DNA from 2 places in the Pannonibacter sp. I15F10I1 genome. Region 1 is predicted to be linked to the other one. Evidence: riboswitches for the same ligand, from Rfam matches in the RefSeq annotation. Region 1 holds a riboswitch; the other holds the start of a gene.
The links. A riboswitch is a leader RNA that binds a small molecule or an ion and turns the genes downstream of it on or off. The one in region 1 is predicted to bind thiamine pyrophosphate.

Region 1 (7,869 bases):
GGAACTGAACGGCAATGGCACGGTGACGCTGCTGATCGGCACCCAGACCAACGGTCAGGGCCATGCCACCGCCTATTCGCAGGTGATCGCCGAACAGCTGGGGCTTGATATCGGCCAGATCGAGGTGATCCAGGGCGATACCGACCGGGTGCGTCAGGGCGGCGGCACGGGCGGCTCCCGCTCCATTCCGCTCGGCCTGCCGTCGGTGCTGGAAGCCTCGAAGAGCCTTGTCCGCAAGATCAAGGAAAAGGCCGCCGATCAGCTGGAAACCGGCATTGAGGATCTGGAGCTGGTGGATGGAGAGGTCCGTGTCGTCGGTACCGACCGTTCCGTTTCGCTGGCTGCGGTTGCCGCTGCAGCGGGTGAAAAACTCGCCGGTCAGGAAGAGGTGAAGCAGGCCGAAGCGACCTATCCGAACGGCACGCATGTCTGCGAGCTGGAAGTGGACCCGGAAACGGGCGATGTGGAATTGCTGAACTACACCATCGTTGATGACTTCGGCGTCACGGTGAACCCGGTTCTGCTCGCCGGACAGGTCATCGGCGGCACGGTGCAGGCGATCAGTCAGGCCCTGTGCGAGGAGACGGTGTTCGATGCCGATGGCCAGCTGCTGACGGCCTCGCTGCTCGATTACCGCCTGATCCGGGCATCGGACCTGCCGGACATTCACTTCGAGACGAAGAACGTGCCGTCCACCACCAACGCGCTGGGCATCAAGGGCGCTGGCGAGGCTGGCACCATCGGCGGCTGCGCGGCTGTGATGAATGCCCTGCAGATGGCGCTGCGCGATGGGGCAGGGGTGGAGCATATCGACATGCCCGCCACCCCGCACCGGGTCTGGCAGGCCATTCAGGCCGCCCGCGTCTGACAACGCAATGCGAAACCGGGCAGCGCAGGTGACTGCGCTGCCCCCTCATTTGGACCATCGCCGGTTGCCTCTTCCGCCCGGCAGCGTAAAATTCTGTAAGCTGCGGCAATATGGTCTGGAATTTCGAGACCGGTTTGCTACCCTTGTATACAGTAGCATGCATGGTGCGCACGGCGAAGTTGCCACGGCACCCGCAGATTTGAGATGAGGCTTGGGACCGGCGCCCCGTCTCTTCATGCCCGCCCCGGCGCCGGACCTTTGGACGATCACATGGCCATGAGGGATTCGAACGCTCCTGACGAGGGCGAGGCGGAAAGCCGCGTATTGGCTTCCGGTGAGGGTGCTTCCGTTCCGCCGCAAGCCGCAGTGCTGACGTCACAAAGGCCCGTCCTGGGCATTGCGCTGAAGCTGTGCTCCACCTTCACCTTCGCCAGCATGGCGGTGGCCCTGAAGATCACCACAGAAAGCGTGCCGATCGGCGAGATCGTCTTTGCCCGCAACTTCTTCGGTTTGTTTCCGGTGCTGCTGCTCGTGGCGCTGCGCGGTGAGCTGACCGGCTCTCTTCATACCCGCCAGCCGCTTGGCCATGTGGGGCGTGCCATGGCGGGCATTGCGGCCATGCTGTTTGCCTTCACCTCGCTGAAATATCTGCCCATCGCCGACTCGACCGCCATCGGCTTTGCCGCACCGCTGTTCACGGTGGTTCTGGCCTTCTTCTTCCTTGGCGAGACGGTGCGCATCTACCGCTGGACGGCGGTTATCATCGGGTTCCTCGGCATTGTCGTCATCCTGTCCCCGCATATGGGCGGCACGGAAATGAGCGGCGATGCCTGGTTCGGCGCGGCAGCTGCGGCCGCTGGCGCCTTCTGCACGGCCATGGCGATGATCTTCGTGCGCAAGCTCTGCGAGACCGAGCGCACCAGCACCATTGTCATCTGGTTTTCCGGCTGTGCCTCATTGCTTTCGCTTTCGACCATTCCGTTTGGCTGGATCTTTACCGATTATGCCTGGGTCATTCCGGATGGAAGAACGGCAGCCTTGCTCGTCTTCGTCGGGCTTGCGGGCGGTGTGGGCCAGATCGTCATGACCGAGAGCTACCGCTATGCCGATGCCTCAACCATCGCGCCCTTCGACTATGCCAACCTGCTGTGGGCGGTGCTGCTCAGCTGGGCGATCTTTGGCGACATTCCGGTTTGGCAGGTGGTGGCCGGTGCGCTGATCGTGGTGGCGGCGGGCCTCTTCGTCATCTACCGCGAACGGGCGCTGGGCAAGGACGACAGCCGGGCGCGCAAGGCCTCCTCGCCGCTGCGGCCCTGACCCTCAGCCTGCGCCCCGGCTTTCATCGCCCGGTGCAGGCTGAATGGTGTCTCAGAATGCCTTGAAGGTGATGATGGTGCGGGTGTCGCGGATGCCTTCGAGGCAATGCAGCTTCTCGTTGACGAAGTGGCCGATGTCCTCGCCATCCTCGATATAGACCTTCACCAGCAGGTCATAGTCGCCGCTCGTGGAGTAGATTTCCGAAGCGATCTCGGCATCCGCAATGGCATTGGCGACCTTGTAGGTCTCGCCGAGGTGGCATTTGATCATGATGAAGAAGGGCTTCATGGCGTGCTCCTGAGGGCTGTCCTGTCAAAGGACATGGCCGATCCGCCGCCGCCAGTCAATCGCTGCGCTCGCTTGCCGCCGGCAGAGCATGCTTGCCAAGCCGGACCGGGCTTGGTAGCTCTTTGCCGTCTCATGGGGGTGCCCGCCGGATGCGCCGGGCTGAGAGGCGATGGTGCCAACTCCTTGAACCTGATCCGGCTTGTACCGGCGGAGGGATTTGGGATGATGAGCGGTCAAACGGCACGCGGCGCAGCGGATGCTGCTGCCAGGTCTCACATCACTGCAGATCAGCTGGCTTTGCGCACGGCGGAGGTGCTGGAGAAGATCCGCGTATCTGCGCCCCGTGTGCATTGCCTCACCAATGCCGTGGCGCAGGCCTTCACCGCCAATGTGCTGCTGGCGCTGGGCGCCATTCCGTCCATGACGATTTCGCCGGAAGAAGTGCCCTTCTTCACGGCTTCTGCGCAGGCGCTGCTGGTCAACCTCGGCACGTTGGACGAAGCGCGCAAGGAAGCCGCAAACCGCGCTATCAGCATTGCAGCTGGCGAGGGCAAGCCCTGGGTGCTGGATCCCGTCTTTGCCGACCGTTCGCCGCCGCGCCTGAGTGAGGCCCGGCGCCTGCTGGCGCTGAAGCCGTCCTTGCTGAAGATCAACGCCGGGGAGCTTGCAGCTCTTGGCGGCGGGGCGTCAGTTCTGGAACTTTCCCGCCAGCTGGGGCTTCCCGTTGCAATGACGGGTGCTGTGGATGACATCAGCAGCGGCACGCAAGGCCTGCGCCTTGCCAATGGCCATCCGCTGATGGGCAAGGTGACGGCGACCGGATGTGCTGCCGGAGCGGTGGCTGCGGCTGCACTTGCCGTGGAGCCGGATCCGGTGGTGGCTGCGGCTGCGGCGCTGTCCATCATGGCGATTGCCGGAGAAAGGGCTGCCGTGACAGCCGCCGGGCCGGGCAGTTTCGTCCCGGCATTCCTTGATGCCCTTTACGGGCTTGATGCGCCGCAGATTGGCGCGCACCTGCGGCTCGCCTGAGCTGCTGCCAGCCTGATTTCAGGAGGAACCATGACTGCCATTGCCCTGACCATCGCAGGCTCGGATTCCGGCGGCGGAGCCGGTATCCAGGCTGATCTCAAGACCTTCTCGGCGCTCGGTGTCTATGGCGCCAGCGTGCTGAGCGCACTGACGGCGCAGAACACGCTCGGCGTCAGCGCCATTCATGACATTCCCCCTGCCTTCGTGCGGGGGCAGATGGATGCGGTGCTGTCCGATCTCAAGGTCAATGCCATCAAGATCGGCATGCTGTCGCGTCCGGACGTGATCCGTGCCGTGGCCGAAGGTCTGGATGCGCATGAAGCCTCCAATGTGGTGCTCGATCCGGTGATGGTCGCAGCCTCCGGCGACCCGCTGCTGGTGCCGGAAGCGGTCTCCGTGCTGATTGCGGAACTGCTGCCGCGCGCGCAGCTGATCACGCCGAACCTGCCGGAAGCTGCCCGCATGCTGAATACCGAGATCGCACAGGGCCGGGAGGGCATGCGCGCTCAGGCGCAGGCGCTGCTGGATCTGGGCGCCAGGGCCGTGCTGCTGAAGGGCGGCCACGGGGAGGGGCCGGAGAGCGAGGATCTGCTGTTGACCCGCGATGGACGCGAACAGTGGTTCACTGCCCCCCGCCATGCCACGCGCAACAGCCACGGAACCGGCTGCACCCTGTCGTCCGCCATTGCTGCGGGCCTTGCCAAAGGCTTTTCGCTGCCGGATGCGGTTGCCGGGGCGAAGCTCTATGTGACCCATGCCATCCGCGCGGCCGATGATCTCAAGATCGGTGAAGGCCATGGGCCCGTGCATCATTTCCACGCGCTCTGGGAGACAAGCCATGCCGACTGAGAACAAGCCGTTCGCCTCGCGCCGTCAGGCCCTCAAGCTGGGCGCGGTCAGCGCCGCTTCGCTGCTGGCCGCGCCTGCGCTTGCCAATACGGGCGCAGCGGTGATCGAGTGGAAGATGGTGACCTCCTGGCAGAAGAACCTGCCGGGACCGGGCACGACCGCCCAGACGATCTGCGACCGGATCGAGAAAATGTCGGGCGGGCGCATGCGGGTGCGGCTCTTTGCGGCCGGCGAACTGGTGCCGCCGCTCGGTGTGTTCGATGCCGTGTCAGCCGGTACGGCACAGGTGGCGCACACGGCCTCCTTCTTCTGGCAGGGCAAGATGCCGGCCGCCGTCTGGTTTACGGCGATTCCCTTCGGTCTTCTGCCGCTCGAGCACATCACCTGGATCGAGCAGGGTGGCGGGCAGGCGCTGTGGGACGAGCTTTACGCCCCCTTCGGCATCAAGCCGGTGATGGCGGGCAACACCGGCGTGCAGATGGGCGGCTGGTTCCGCAAGGAAATCAACACGCTTGATGATCTTGCCGGCCTGAAGATCCGCATGCCCGGATTGGGCGGCGAGGTCATGCGCCGCTTGGGGGCAACTCCAGTCGCCCTGCCGCCGGGTGAAATCTTTCCGGCGCTGCAATCCGGTCTCATCGACGCAACCGAGTTTCTGGGCCCGTGGAGCGATCAGGCCATGGGCTTCCAGAAGGTGGCCAAGTTCTACTATGCCCCCGGCTTCCACGAGCCGAACGGCACCGGCGAGGCGCTGTTCAACAGGAATGCGTTGGAAGGGCTGCCGGAAGATCTCAGAACCATCGTTCTGGAGGCCTGCAAGGCCGAGAACGGGCGCTCGCTGGCCGAAAGCGAATGGATGAATGCGGGCAGCCTTGCGAGCCTGCAGAAGGACGACGGGGTGCTGCTGCGCTTCTATCCCGAAGACGTGCTGGATGCGCTGCGCCGCGAAACAGAGCTGGTGCTGGGAGAGCTTGCGGCCAAGGACGAGCTTACAGCCCGCATCCACGCCAGCTACAGCAAGGCGCTGGCGCGGCTGGCGCCCTGGAGCCGGGTCTCCGTACAGCGGTTCCTTGCCGCGCGCGATGCCGACAAGGCCTGACAGACTCCAGGCAGGCCCCGACTCACTGGAAGTGACTCACTGGAAGTGACTCACCGGGAGTGACTACCGGTTTAGGCCCGGGTTTTGCGCGTCTTGAGCATTTTCAGGGAGTGCGCCAGCTTCTCTGGGATCTGGTGTGAGCCATGCGGCATCTGCAACCTGCCGTCTAGCAGCTCAAATTGTTGCTATCCTGCAACATGGCGTTGGAAAACGAAACGGCGTGAAATCATTGAAAATCTGACTAAAAAATGTGCAACTGAAATGCAGGCGGGGTTTGAAGCGCTCAATCCTGCTGAATATGACATATTTCCGTCATTCAGGGCTGAGCTTCCCAAAGGGAATGCAGGCTGGTTTTCCGGATTGATGCAATGCAGCATAAATCCTAAGTTCTCGGCCATGCGTTCTTTTGCAATTGATCTATCCTGAATTTTGCCTGACCGTTGATCCTGAGGAACAAAGCTTGGCAGGGCTTTGAGAATGCTTGGGAGGGTTTGAGCAACATGGTTCGTATCAGCAAGACGCTGGCTCTGTGCACCACCGCCATCGGGATGATCTCTGTTGCGGGGCAGGCTTATGCAGGCGGTTTTGCGCTGCGTGAGCAGAGCGCTTATTATCAAGGTATGTCCTTCGCCGGTAATGCAACGACCGGTCCGTCGATCTCGTCGATGTTCTGGAACCCGGCGGCGATCACAGGTGCAGGCTTGGGCATCACCACCGAGTCCCATCACGCGCTGATTGCGCCCAAGGCCAATATCAATCTTGATTCGACCTCCACGTTGCGCGCCTATGGCAACGGCGGCGACATTGCGTCCGATGCCTGGATCGGCTCCAGCTACACGGCATACAACGTCAACGATCAGGTATTCTTTGGTCTTGCCGTGAATGCGCCGTTCGGTCTTTCGACCAAACCGGATGGCGGCGTGCCTTGGGCAGGCCAGACCTACAATGCGGGCTCGAAGGCGTTCTCGATCAACGCCAACCCGATGGTCGGCTATAAGGTGAATGACCAGCTGGCTTTTGGCGCGGGTGTGCAGGTGCAGTATTTCAGCGTGCGGCTGAGAACAGGTACGAATGCTTCCACCACGCCGCCCGTCACGACGCTTGAAGGCGACAACATCGGCGTGGGTGTTACCGCAGGCGTGATCTACAAGCCCTTTGCCGGTACCGAGTTCGGTCTCGGCTACCGTTCGGGTGTGGCTCACGATCTTGACGGGACGATCACGTCGGCCGCTGCAGTTCCGATCTATGCCTCGCTGATCACGCCCGAAACCGTCACCTTGTCTGCCAAGCAGCGCATCACCGACAGCTTTCGCGTGCTTGGCACCGTGGAGTGGGCCAACTGGAGCCGGTTGAAGTCGCCCAAGGTCACGCTTCAGGCCAATGGCGCCACGCTGACCACGCTGAAGTTCAACTACAACGACGGCTGGTTTGCGGCTCTGGGTGCGGAATATGATGTCAACGAGCACCTGACTGTTCGGGCAGGTGCGGCCTATGAATGGTCGCCCATTGACGACAAGATCCGCTCCGCCCGCCTGCCGGACAGTGACCGGATCTGGTTGAGCGCGGGTGCCAGCTACAAGGTGCTGGACAATCTGGCCTTCGACCTGGGCTACACCCACATCATCGGCCGCGATGCGAATATTCGTATCGCGCCGGGGCACCAGGACTACAGCGCGGCTGCGCCCATCGTGTTCGCCGGCAAGGCGGATGCCTCGGTCAACATCGTCAGCGCTGCCATGCGCTACCGCTTCTGACCGCCTATCCAGCGGTATCAAAGACGGCCGGTACCCGCGGGTGCCGGCCGTTTGCATTTCCGGGACAAACGTCCGTTCCGGTCATTCATTGAACTGTCGCATTTTTCCGTAAATGTCTTTTGTTCAATAATAAATTTCGCCAGAAAACTGGGCGTCTGCTTGTGAAAAACTTTGCTGTCATAATCCTGATACCTGAATCGCGTCTAAGGGGGCAAAAGGTAATCGGGAGCGCCAGACATGACAGCTCTGCAGGAGGGCCAGCATTACCGGGCCCTGTTCATTTCGGATGTTCATCTTGGGACGCGCGGATGCCAGGCAGATCTTCTGCTCGACTTCCTGAAGTACAATGACGCCGAGACCGTGTATCTGGTCGGCGATATTGTCGACGGCTGGCGGCTGAAGCGCAGCTGGTACTGGCCGCAGGCGCATAATGACGTGATCCAGAAGATCCTGCGCAAGGCCCGCAAGGGTGCGCGCATCTTCTATATTCCCGGCAATCATGACGAATTCCTGCGGGACTTCCTCGGGACCCATTTCGGCGGCGTCGAGGTGGCGGACAGTGTCGTGCATACGGCCGCAGACGGGCGCGAGTATCTGGTCATCCACGGTGACCAGTTCGACGTGGTCATCCGTCATGCCAAGTGGCTCGCCTTCTTCGGCGACAA
Region 2 (7,869 bases), on a different contig from region 1:
ATGCAGCACGGCGGCGGCAATCAGCACCCTGAGGAACACCAGCATCAGCGGCGGAATCTCGGCCACCGCCACCTTGGCAAAGAGGAACGAGCCGCCCCACAGGGCACTGAGGAAAAACAGCAGCAGCCAGGCGGCTAATGACATGATTGTGTCCGGATGTTTGAGGCGGGTGTTGATGCTGGCGGGCAGTGTTTACAACGGACTTTCAGTTAGGCACCAACTCCTCTCCCCCCTTGAGGGGGAGATGCCCCCTTGAGGGGGCAGAGGGGGGTAACGGACTGTCCGTTTATGAGAGAGACCGTGTTGTGCCGAAACGCTGCTACCCCCCCTCTGTCTGCTGACGCAGACATCTCCCCCTCAAGGGGGGAGAGGGGCGCTGCGGCTATGGGAAGGCCTTCCTCCTCCTTGCAGTCCGTTTCAAACACTGCCAGCTCTGCAGGATCAAAGATGTATCATTTGCCCGGCAGTCAGCGCCACCCGGAATGCGAGGCTCCCTTCCGTCAATTTCTTCCGTTTCGGGCTCGCAACTCTTGGCGGAAGTGGCTATAGTCCGCGCGTTTGCCCCGGCCATGTACCGGGGTTTTGTGTGCTGGTGCCCGGAAAAAGCGGCCCCGGCAGATGGTTCCTTTTGAGAAGGGTATGGCACCCATGGCCAATGTTGTTGTCGTCGGTTCGCAATGGGGCGATGAAGGCAAGGGCAAGATCGTCGACTGGCTCTCGGAGCAGGCCGATGTGATTGTCCGTTTCCAGGGCGGGCATAATGCCGGCCATACGCTCGTGATCGACGGCGTCAGCTACAAGCTGTCCCTGCTGCCCTCCGGCGTCGTGCGCCCGGGCAAGCTGTCGGTGATCGGCAATGGCGTGGTGCTGGACCCGCATGCACTGGTGTCGGAGATCGGCCGCCTGCGCGATCAGGGCGTCACCGTGAACCCGGAGACCCTGCGCATCGCCGAAAACGCGACGCTGATTCTGTCTCTGCACCGCGAACTGGATGCGCTGCGCGAGAACTCCAGCACCGGCACGCGCATCGGCACCACGGGCCGCGGCATTGGCCCGGCCTATGAGGACAAGGTGGGCCGCCGGTCCATCCGTCTGATGGACCTTGCCAATCTGGAGACGCTGCCGGCCAAGATCGACCGGCTGCTGGCGCATCACAATCCGCTGCGCCGGGGCCTCGGCGAGAGCGAAATTTCCGCGCAGGCCATCTTCGAGGAACTGTCCTCGGTGGCTGGCACCGTGCTGCCCTACATGGATTCGGTGTGGAAGCTGCTCGACGGCCAGCGCCGCGAAGGCAAGCGCCTGCTGTTTGAAGGCGCGCAGGGCGCGCTGCTCGACATCGACCACGGCACCTATCCCTTCGTGACCTCGTCCAACACGGTTGCCGGTCAGGCTGCCACCGGTTCGGGCCTTGGCCCCAATGCGGTCGGCTATGTGCTGGGCATCACCAAGGCCTACACCACCCGGGTGGGCGAAGGCCCGTTCCCGACCGAGCAGAAGAACGAAGTCGGCGAGTTCCTCGGCACCCGTGGCCATGAATTCGGCACCGTCACGGGCCGCAAGCGCCGCTGCGGCTGGTTCGATGCGGTTCTGGTGCGTCAGACGGTCTGCACCTCCGGCATCACCGGGATCGCGCTGACCAAGCTGGATGTTCTGGACGGCCTGGAAGAGCTGAAGATCTGCGTCGGCTACGAGCTGGACGGCAAGCGGATCGACTATCTGCCGGCCTCCCAGGGCGCACAGGCCCGCGTGGTGCCGATCTATGAAACCCTGCCAGGCTGGCAGGAATCCACCAAGGGTGCCCGCAGCTGGGCTGACCTTCCGGCGCAGGCCGTGAAGTATGTCCGTCACGTTGAGGAACTGATCGGCGCACCGGTGGCGCTGCTTTCCACCAGCCCGGAGCGTGACGACACCATCCTGGTGCAGAATCCGTTCCAGGACTGACGTGAAATTTATCGGGCGGAATGCTCCCCATTCCGCCCGAAAGTCATGTAAAAACCTGATTGCACATCCTATCTTTGCCGAACACCTCTTGCGCCCGCCGGTGTTGAGCCTACAAATGGGATGGCATGAATACGGAGCTTCCGGTGCGCCGGGTTCAGGCTGGCACCCCTCACGAGCGAGCCAATGGCTGATTACTATTCGATTTTGAAGAAAACGATTGCGTCCCTGCCGGAGAACAACGGTTCTGCGCGCCGCAACGTCTACAGCCGCGCCCGAAACGCGATTGTCAGTCAGCTCAAGGCCTATGAGCCGCCGCTTTCCCCGTCCGAGATTACGGCCGAGCAGTTGCGCCTCGAGGAGGCTATCCGCAAGGTTGAGGCCGAGGCGGCGCGCGAAACGCTGATGGCGACGCGCCCCGCGCCTGCTGCGCCCGCGCCCATCGCCCCTGCTGCGGGCGCCAGCGCTCCGGCCGCTCCCCGTTCTGAGCCCTATCCGCCGTCTTCTCCCGCGCCGCGCGGGCCGCTCGGCTCTGCCGTGCAGGAAGCCGAAAGGCTGGGAGATGCGTCGTCGAGCGCGGTGCAGACCGCCCGCGATGCTTTCCGCAGCGACAGCGCTCCGGCAGAGCCGCCGGTTGAGCGCAGCCAGCCGCGTATGGAGCCCGCTTTCGGAGCGGCACCCGCAAAGCCGTCCGTTGAACCGGCAGCCCCGGCGCCGTCGTCCTACGCCCTTCCCACGCCGAGCCCGCGGCCAGCACCTGCGGGTGACAGCCTGCGTCCGGATCCGGCTGCACCTGCGCCGGCCGGTACAGGCGGCATGAATGCTGCAGCTGACCGGCTTGCGGCTGACGAACCGCGCAAGGTCCGGACACGCGCCCCGCGCCGCGCTGCCAAGTCTGGCGGCAACTCGCCGCTGATGTCCTACGTGTTCCTGGGCGGATTTGTGCTGGTGCTGATCGGTATCGGCGCCTTCATCTACTCCCAGCGCTCGCTGATCGCGGGGATTTTCTCCTCCAGCGAGGAAACGGCCGCAACGACCGCTCCGGCCCCTGAGGCAGGAACACCGGCGGGCGAGACGGCTGCCAATGGCGAGAATGGCGGCAAGAACACCGACCGTCTGCTGACCGATACGGGTGAGCCTGCGGTTGCCCCCGATGCGCGGACCGTGACGACGACACTCATCACGCCTTCCACGCCGCCGCAGGAAACGCCTGCTGCCGTGCCTGAGGCAGCGGCCCCGCCCGCCAGCACAGCGCCCGCCCAGACGGCCGAAACGCCCGGTGCAATCGTTGCGCAGAAGGCTTTCCTCTATGAGGAGGGCGAAGATGCCAGCGGCTCCGGCACCGCTTCTGCGGGCAATGTGGCCTGGTCGGTTTCCGAGGAGAATGGCTCCGGCGGACAGGCCGAAACGGTGCTCGTGGCGCAGGCCCAGATTCCGGACCGGAACATCAATGTGACGCTGCGAATCAAGCCGAACACCGATTCCTCTCTGCCCGCGAGCCATCTGGTCGAGATCCAGTTCCAGCTTCCCGAAGGCTTCTCCGGCGGAGACGTCTCCAATGTGCCGGGCCTCGTGATGAAGCCGACCGAGGAAGCGCGCGGAGATGCTCTTCTGGGCGCTTCGGTGAAGGTCGCTCCGGGTTACTTCTGGATTGCGCTGTCGAGTGTTGACAGCGAGCGGGACCGCAACCTTGCCCTGATGCGTGAGCGTGGCTGGATCGATATTCCGATGCTCTACGAAAACGGCAAGCGTGCCATCTTCACCATCGAGAAGGGCACCCCGGGCGCCCGCGCTCTGGAACAGGCGATTGCCGCCTGGCAGCGCGGCTGATCCCGGCGGTTCTGCCCGGTTCCGGTCAAGCTTCAAGGCCCCGGCTGTCCATGGGTGACAGCCGGGGCCTTCGGCTTTTGTGACAGGGTGCCGCAAGTTCTTCTTGCCAAGGCGGCATTCTGGCGGCATGTTTCGGATTGGTCCGAGGGGTGCTCCGACGTGAGCTGAGATGGCGCAAAGCCGAACCCTTAGAACCTGATCCGGGTCATGCCGGCGAAGGGACGGAAACCTTTAGCCATATCCCGGATCTCCAATGTCTTGACCGGCTTGCCGGTGACGGGAGATCCCTTTGTGTCGATAGAACTTCTTTCGGGAAGGCAACCCCTTCCCTCTGCGAGCCCCGTCCGGAATGCGTTTCCGGCCCGTGCAGCCTCTGCCCTGCGCAGCATTGCGCCGGGCGTGACCGTCAGCCTGTCCCTGTTGCTGATCTGGGATCTGGCGGTGCGGCTCCTCGAAATCCCGCCCTTCATGCTGCCCGGTCCGCTGAAAGTGCTGGAGGCCTTCCAGCGCCAGAGCGGCTTCCTGCTGTATCACGCCAGTATCACCTTGAGTGAAACCCTGTTGGGTTTTGTCTTCGGCATTGCCGCCGGTGTCATGCTGGCCTTCGTCATGTGGCTGTCGCCGCTGGCACGGCGCGGGCTGCTGCCGGTGGTTCTGGTGACACAGGCGCTGCCGGTCTTTGCCATTGCCCCCATTCTGGTGCTGTGGCTCGGCTTCGGCCTTGCCTCCAAGATCGTGATGGCGGTGCTGGTTATCTTCTTTGCCGTCACCTCCACCTTCTTTGACGGCCTCAGGCGGATGGATCAGGGGCTGGTCGATCTGGCGCTGCTCTACCGCGTCAACCGCTGGCAGGAACTGCGCTATTTCCGTCTGCCGTCTGCCATGCCCGCGCTTGCCTCCGGTGTCCGGATTGCAGCGGTCTTCGCCCCCATCGGTGCCATTGTCGGCGAATGGGTCGGCGCCAAGGGCGGGCTCGCCTTCATCATGCTGCAGAGCAATGCCCGGATGCAGACGGACACCATGTTTGCCGCTCTTGCCTTGCTTGCCGCCATGGTTCTGGTCCTGCGCTTCGTTGTCGAGCGCCTGACCCGCCGCATGGTGCCCTGGCAGCGCGAGGACTGATCCCCGCGCCCGCATCTGCCGGTCAGGCTAAGGCTGGGCCGGCTCAGACTTCATCCAACACCTGTCTATTGGGAGACCCCGCATGAAACGCATTCTCGCGCTGTCGCTGGCCGCTGTTCTGGCCACTGCTGCCCCCGCTTCGGCGGCGGACAAGCTGACCGTTCTGCTCGACTGGTTCGTCAATCCGGACCACGCACCGCTGGTGGTGGCCAAGCAGAAGGGTTTCTTTGAAGCCGAAGGGCTTGATGTGGACCTGATCGAGCCGGCCGATCCGGCGATGCCGCCGAAGCTGGTGGCGGCCGGGCAGGGGGATATTGCCGTGTCCTACCAGCCGACGCTCCATGCCCAGATCAGCGAAGGCATGCCGCTGAAGTGGATCGGCACGCTGGTGGAGACGCCGCTGAACACGCTGATCGTGCTGGAGGATGGCCCCATCAAGACGCTGGCGGACCTCAAGGGCAAGAAGATCGGCTTCTCCGTCTCCGGCTTCGAGGATGCGATGCTCGGCCAGATGCTGCGCTCGCAGGGGCTTTCGATCGAGGACGTGGAGCTCATCAACGTCAACTTCGCCCTGTCGCCGTCCCTGATGACGGGTCAGGTGGATGCGGTGATCGGCGGATACCGCAATTTCGAGCTCACGCAGATCGAACTGGAAGGCAAGAAGGGCAAGGCCTTCTACCCGGAAGAGAATGGCGTGCCCATCTTCGACGAGCTGATCTACGTGGCTGCGAAGGACAAGACCGGAGACCCGCGCTATGTCCGTTTCCTCGCTGCAGTGGAGAAGGCAACGGTTTATCTGACCAACCATCCGCAGGACTCGTGGGAGGCTTTCATCGCGGCTTATCCGAACCTTGATGACGAGCTGAACCGCCGCGCCTGGGGAGACACGCTGCCGCGTTTCGCCAAGCGCCCGGCAGCTCTGGATGCCGGCCGCTATCAGCGCTTTGCCGAGTTCCTGCATGAAAACAAGCTGATCACCAGCGTGCCGCCGGTGGAGGATTATACGGCGGAGCTGCGGTGACGGCCAAGAAAACGCCTATCTATCCGTCGTCATCCCGGCCTTGAGCCGGGACCGGTGAGCCGGGGCGAAAGTTGGTTGCGCCAAGGAGCCAGAGCCGAGAGGCCTTGGCTCACCGGTCCCGGATCGCGCGGCGCGCGTCCGGGATGACGATGGAGAGGTGTTCGGGACACCTGAGTTTGCTTACCCCCCAACCTTCCCGCAGTTCACGCCGCCGCTGTTTCGAGCTGTTCGGCCCGTTCGGCGAGCCGGTCGTAGAAGGCGGTGAGTTCCGGCGGGGCGGCGTTGCGGCAGTCGGCCAGGGCGGCAGCGGCGGCTTCCGGTTTGCGGTTGTCGAGGGCATCCATCAGCTTCATGTGATGCAGCTCGAGTGTCCGGAAGGCCTCGCTGCGCCGCAGTTCCCGATCACCGATCAGCGCGAAGAGCTTCACAGGCCGGGACTTGCCCTTGAGCGGAATGGCACCAGCCTCCAGATAGGCAAGATCTGGAGCCTGCGCCCGGGTGTCTTCCGAGACGACGAGATCGGCGCCGACGCTCTTGCAGCTGGATTCGATCCGGCTTGCCACGTTCACCGCGTCACCAATCACTGAGTAGTTGAAGCGGCGCGAGGAGCCCATGTTGCCGACGCAGGCCTCGCCGGTGTTGAGGCCAATGCCGATCTGCACGGTCTGGGTCTTGAAATTGCGCGCCTTGAAGCCGAAGGCATCTTCCGCATTCAGCTGGTCCACCACGTCCAGCATCTTCAGGCTGGCCGCGCAGGCCATGGCGGCGTGGTTTTCCACCCGGACGGGCGCGTTCCAGAAGGCCATGATGCTGTCGCCGATATACTTGTCGATGGTGCCGCCATGGGCCTGGATGGCATCGCTGAGCGGGGACAGCAGTGTATTGAGGAAATGCACCAGCTCCGTCGGCGTCAGCTGTTCGGAAATGGGGGTGAAGCCGCGCACATCCATGAAGAGGATGGTCATGGGCCTCAGTTCCCCGCCCAGAACCAGCTGGTCCGGCTGCTGTTCCAGCTGGCTGACCAGATCCGGCGAGAGATACTGGCTGAAGGCCTGGCGCACGAAGCGTTTCTCCCGGTCCGTCATCACATAGAGCATGGAGGTGCCGATGGCGAAGACGACGAAGGCGGTGATCGAGGGATAGAGCCCGTCGATCAGAAGGCCGTTCTGGACGAAAAGCAGCAGGGAGCCACCGAACATCAGGACGGTGAGACAAACGGCAGCAGCGCCGGTGATCAGACCTCCGGTCAGCGGCAGAAGCGCGACAAGGACGAGGCCGGCGAGCAGAACGGCAATGATTTCCGCGCCCTCCGCCCAGTCCGGCCGGGAGAGGAAGTTGCCGGAGATGATCTGCTCTGCGGCCTGCGCGTGGATCGATACGCCCGGCACCTGCTCGCCAAGGGGCGTGGAGCGGATATCGAACAGGCCGGCGGCAGAGGTGCCGATGAAGATGATCTGGCCATCGATCAGCGGCTGCACCTTGAGATGCTTCTGCGGATCGAGAAGATCGGCGACGGAGACATAGCGCTCGGGCCGGTTCCAGTCGTAATAAACCCAGAATTCGCCGGTTTCCGTCACCGGAACCGAGAAGCTGCCCACTCTGATCCCGTTGAGTGCTCCGCCCTTGCCAGTTTCATCCGCCCGCGTGATCAGCCCGGTTGCCCCCTGCGCCACGCGAAGGGCCTCCACCGCCAGGCTGGGGAAGACTTCGGTCCCGTCAGTCACCAGCAGCGGAATGCGGCGGACGATACCGCCCGTGTCATCGGCACTCAGCGATACGCTGCCGACGCCGCTCGCGGCCTCCTGCAGGGGCAGAATGGCGCCAAGAGCCGAGGCATAGGGCGCAAGCAGGCCGGCGGGGGAGGGGCCTACATGCGCCATGCCGGCCTTCAGTTGCGGCTGCTGCGGTGTGGCGGAAGGCAAAATTGCGAAGCCCAGGATGGAGGGGGCTTCTGCGAG

Region 2: another riboswitch for thiamine pyrophosphate. It lies ahead of IF10I1_RS00480 (ABC transporter permease); the one in region 1 lies ahead of thiM (hydroxyethylthiazole kinase).

What each region holds. Positions count from the first base shown of each region.
Region 1 covers NZ_FYAN01000008.1:237,179-245,047, forward strand. Annotated here, with positions in the region: gene IF10I1_RS07015 (xanthine dehydrogenase family protein molybdopterin-binding subunit) at 1-868, shown strand, start outside; gene IF10I1_RS07020 (DMT family transporter) at 1,139-2,185, shown strand; gene IF10I1_RS07025 (Lrp/AsnC ligand binding domain-containing protein) at 2,237-2,473, opposite strand; TPP riboswitch at 2,598-2,707, shown strand; gene thiM (hydroxyethylthiazole kinase) at 2,699-3,502, shown strand; gene thiD (bifunctional hydroxymethylpyrimidine kinase/phosphomethylpyrimidine kinase) at 3,533-4,351, shown strand; gene IF10I1_RS07040 (TRAP transporter substrate-binding protein) at 4,341-5,450, shown strand; gene IF10I1_RS07045 (OmpP1/FadL family transporter) at 5,951-7,204, shown strand; gene IF10I1_RS07050 (UDP-2,3-diacylglucosamine diphosphatase) at 7,442-7,869, shown strand, end outside.
Region 2 covers NZ_FYAN01000002.1:114,978-122,846, reverse strand. Annotated here, with positions in the region: gene IF10I1_RS00495 (DMT family transporter) at 1-144, opposite strand, end outside; gene IF10I1_RS00490 (adenylosuccinate synthase) at 649-1,941, shown strand; gene IF10I1_RS00485 (hypothetical protein) at 2,125-3,768, shown strand; TPP riboswitch at 3,904-4,007, shown strand; gene IF10I1_RS00480 (ABC transporter permease) at 4,168-4,890, shown strand; gene IF10I1_RS00475 (ABC transporter substrate-binding protein) at 4,973-5,911, shown strand; gene IF10I1_RS00470 (CHASE2 domain-containing protein) at 6,115-7,869, opposite strand, start outside.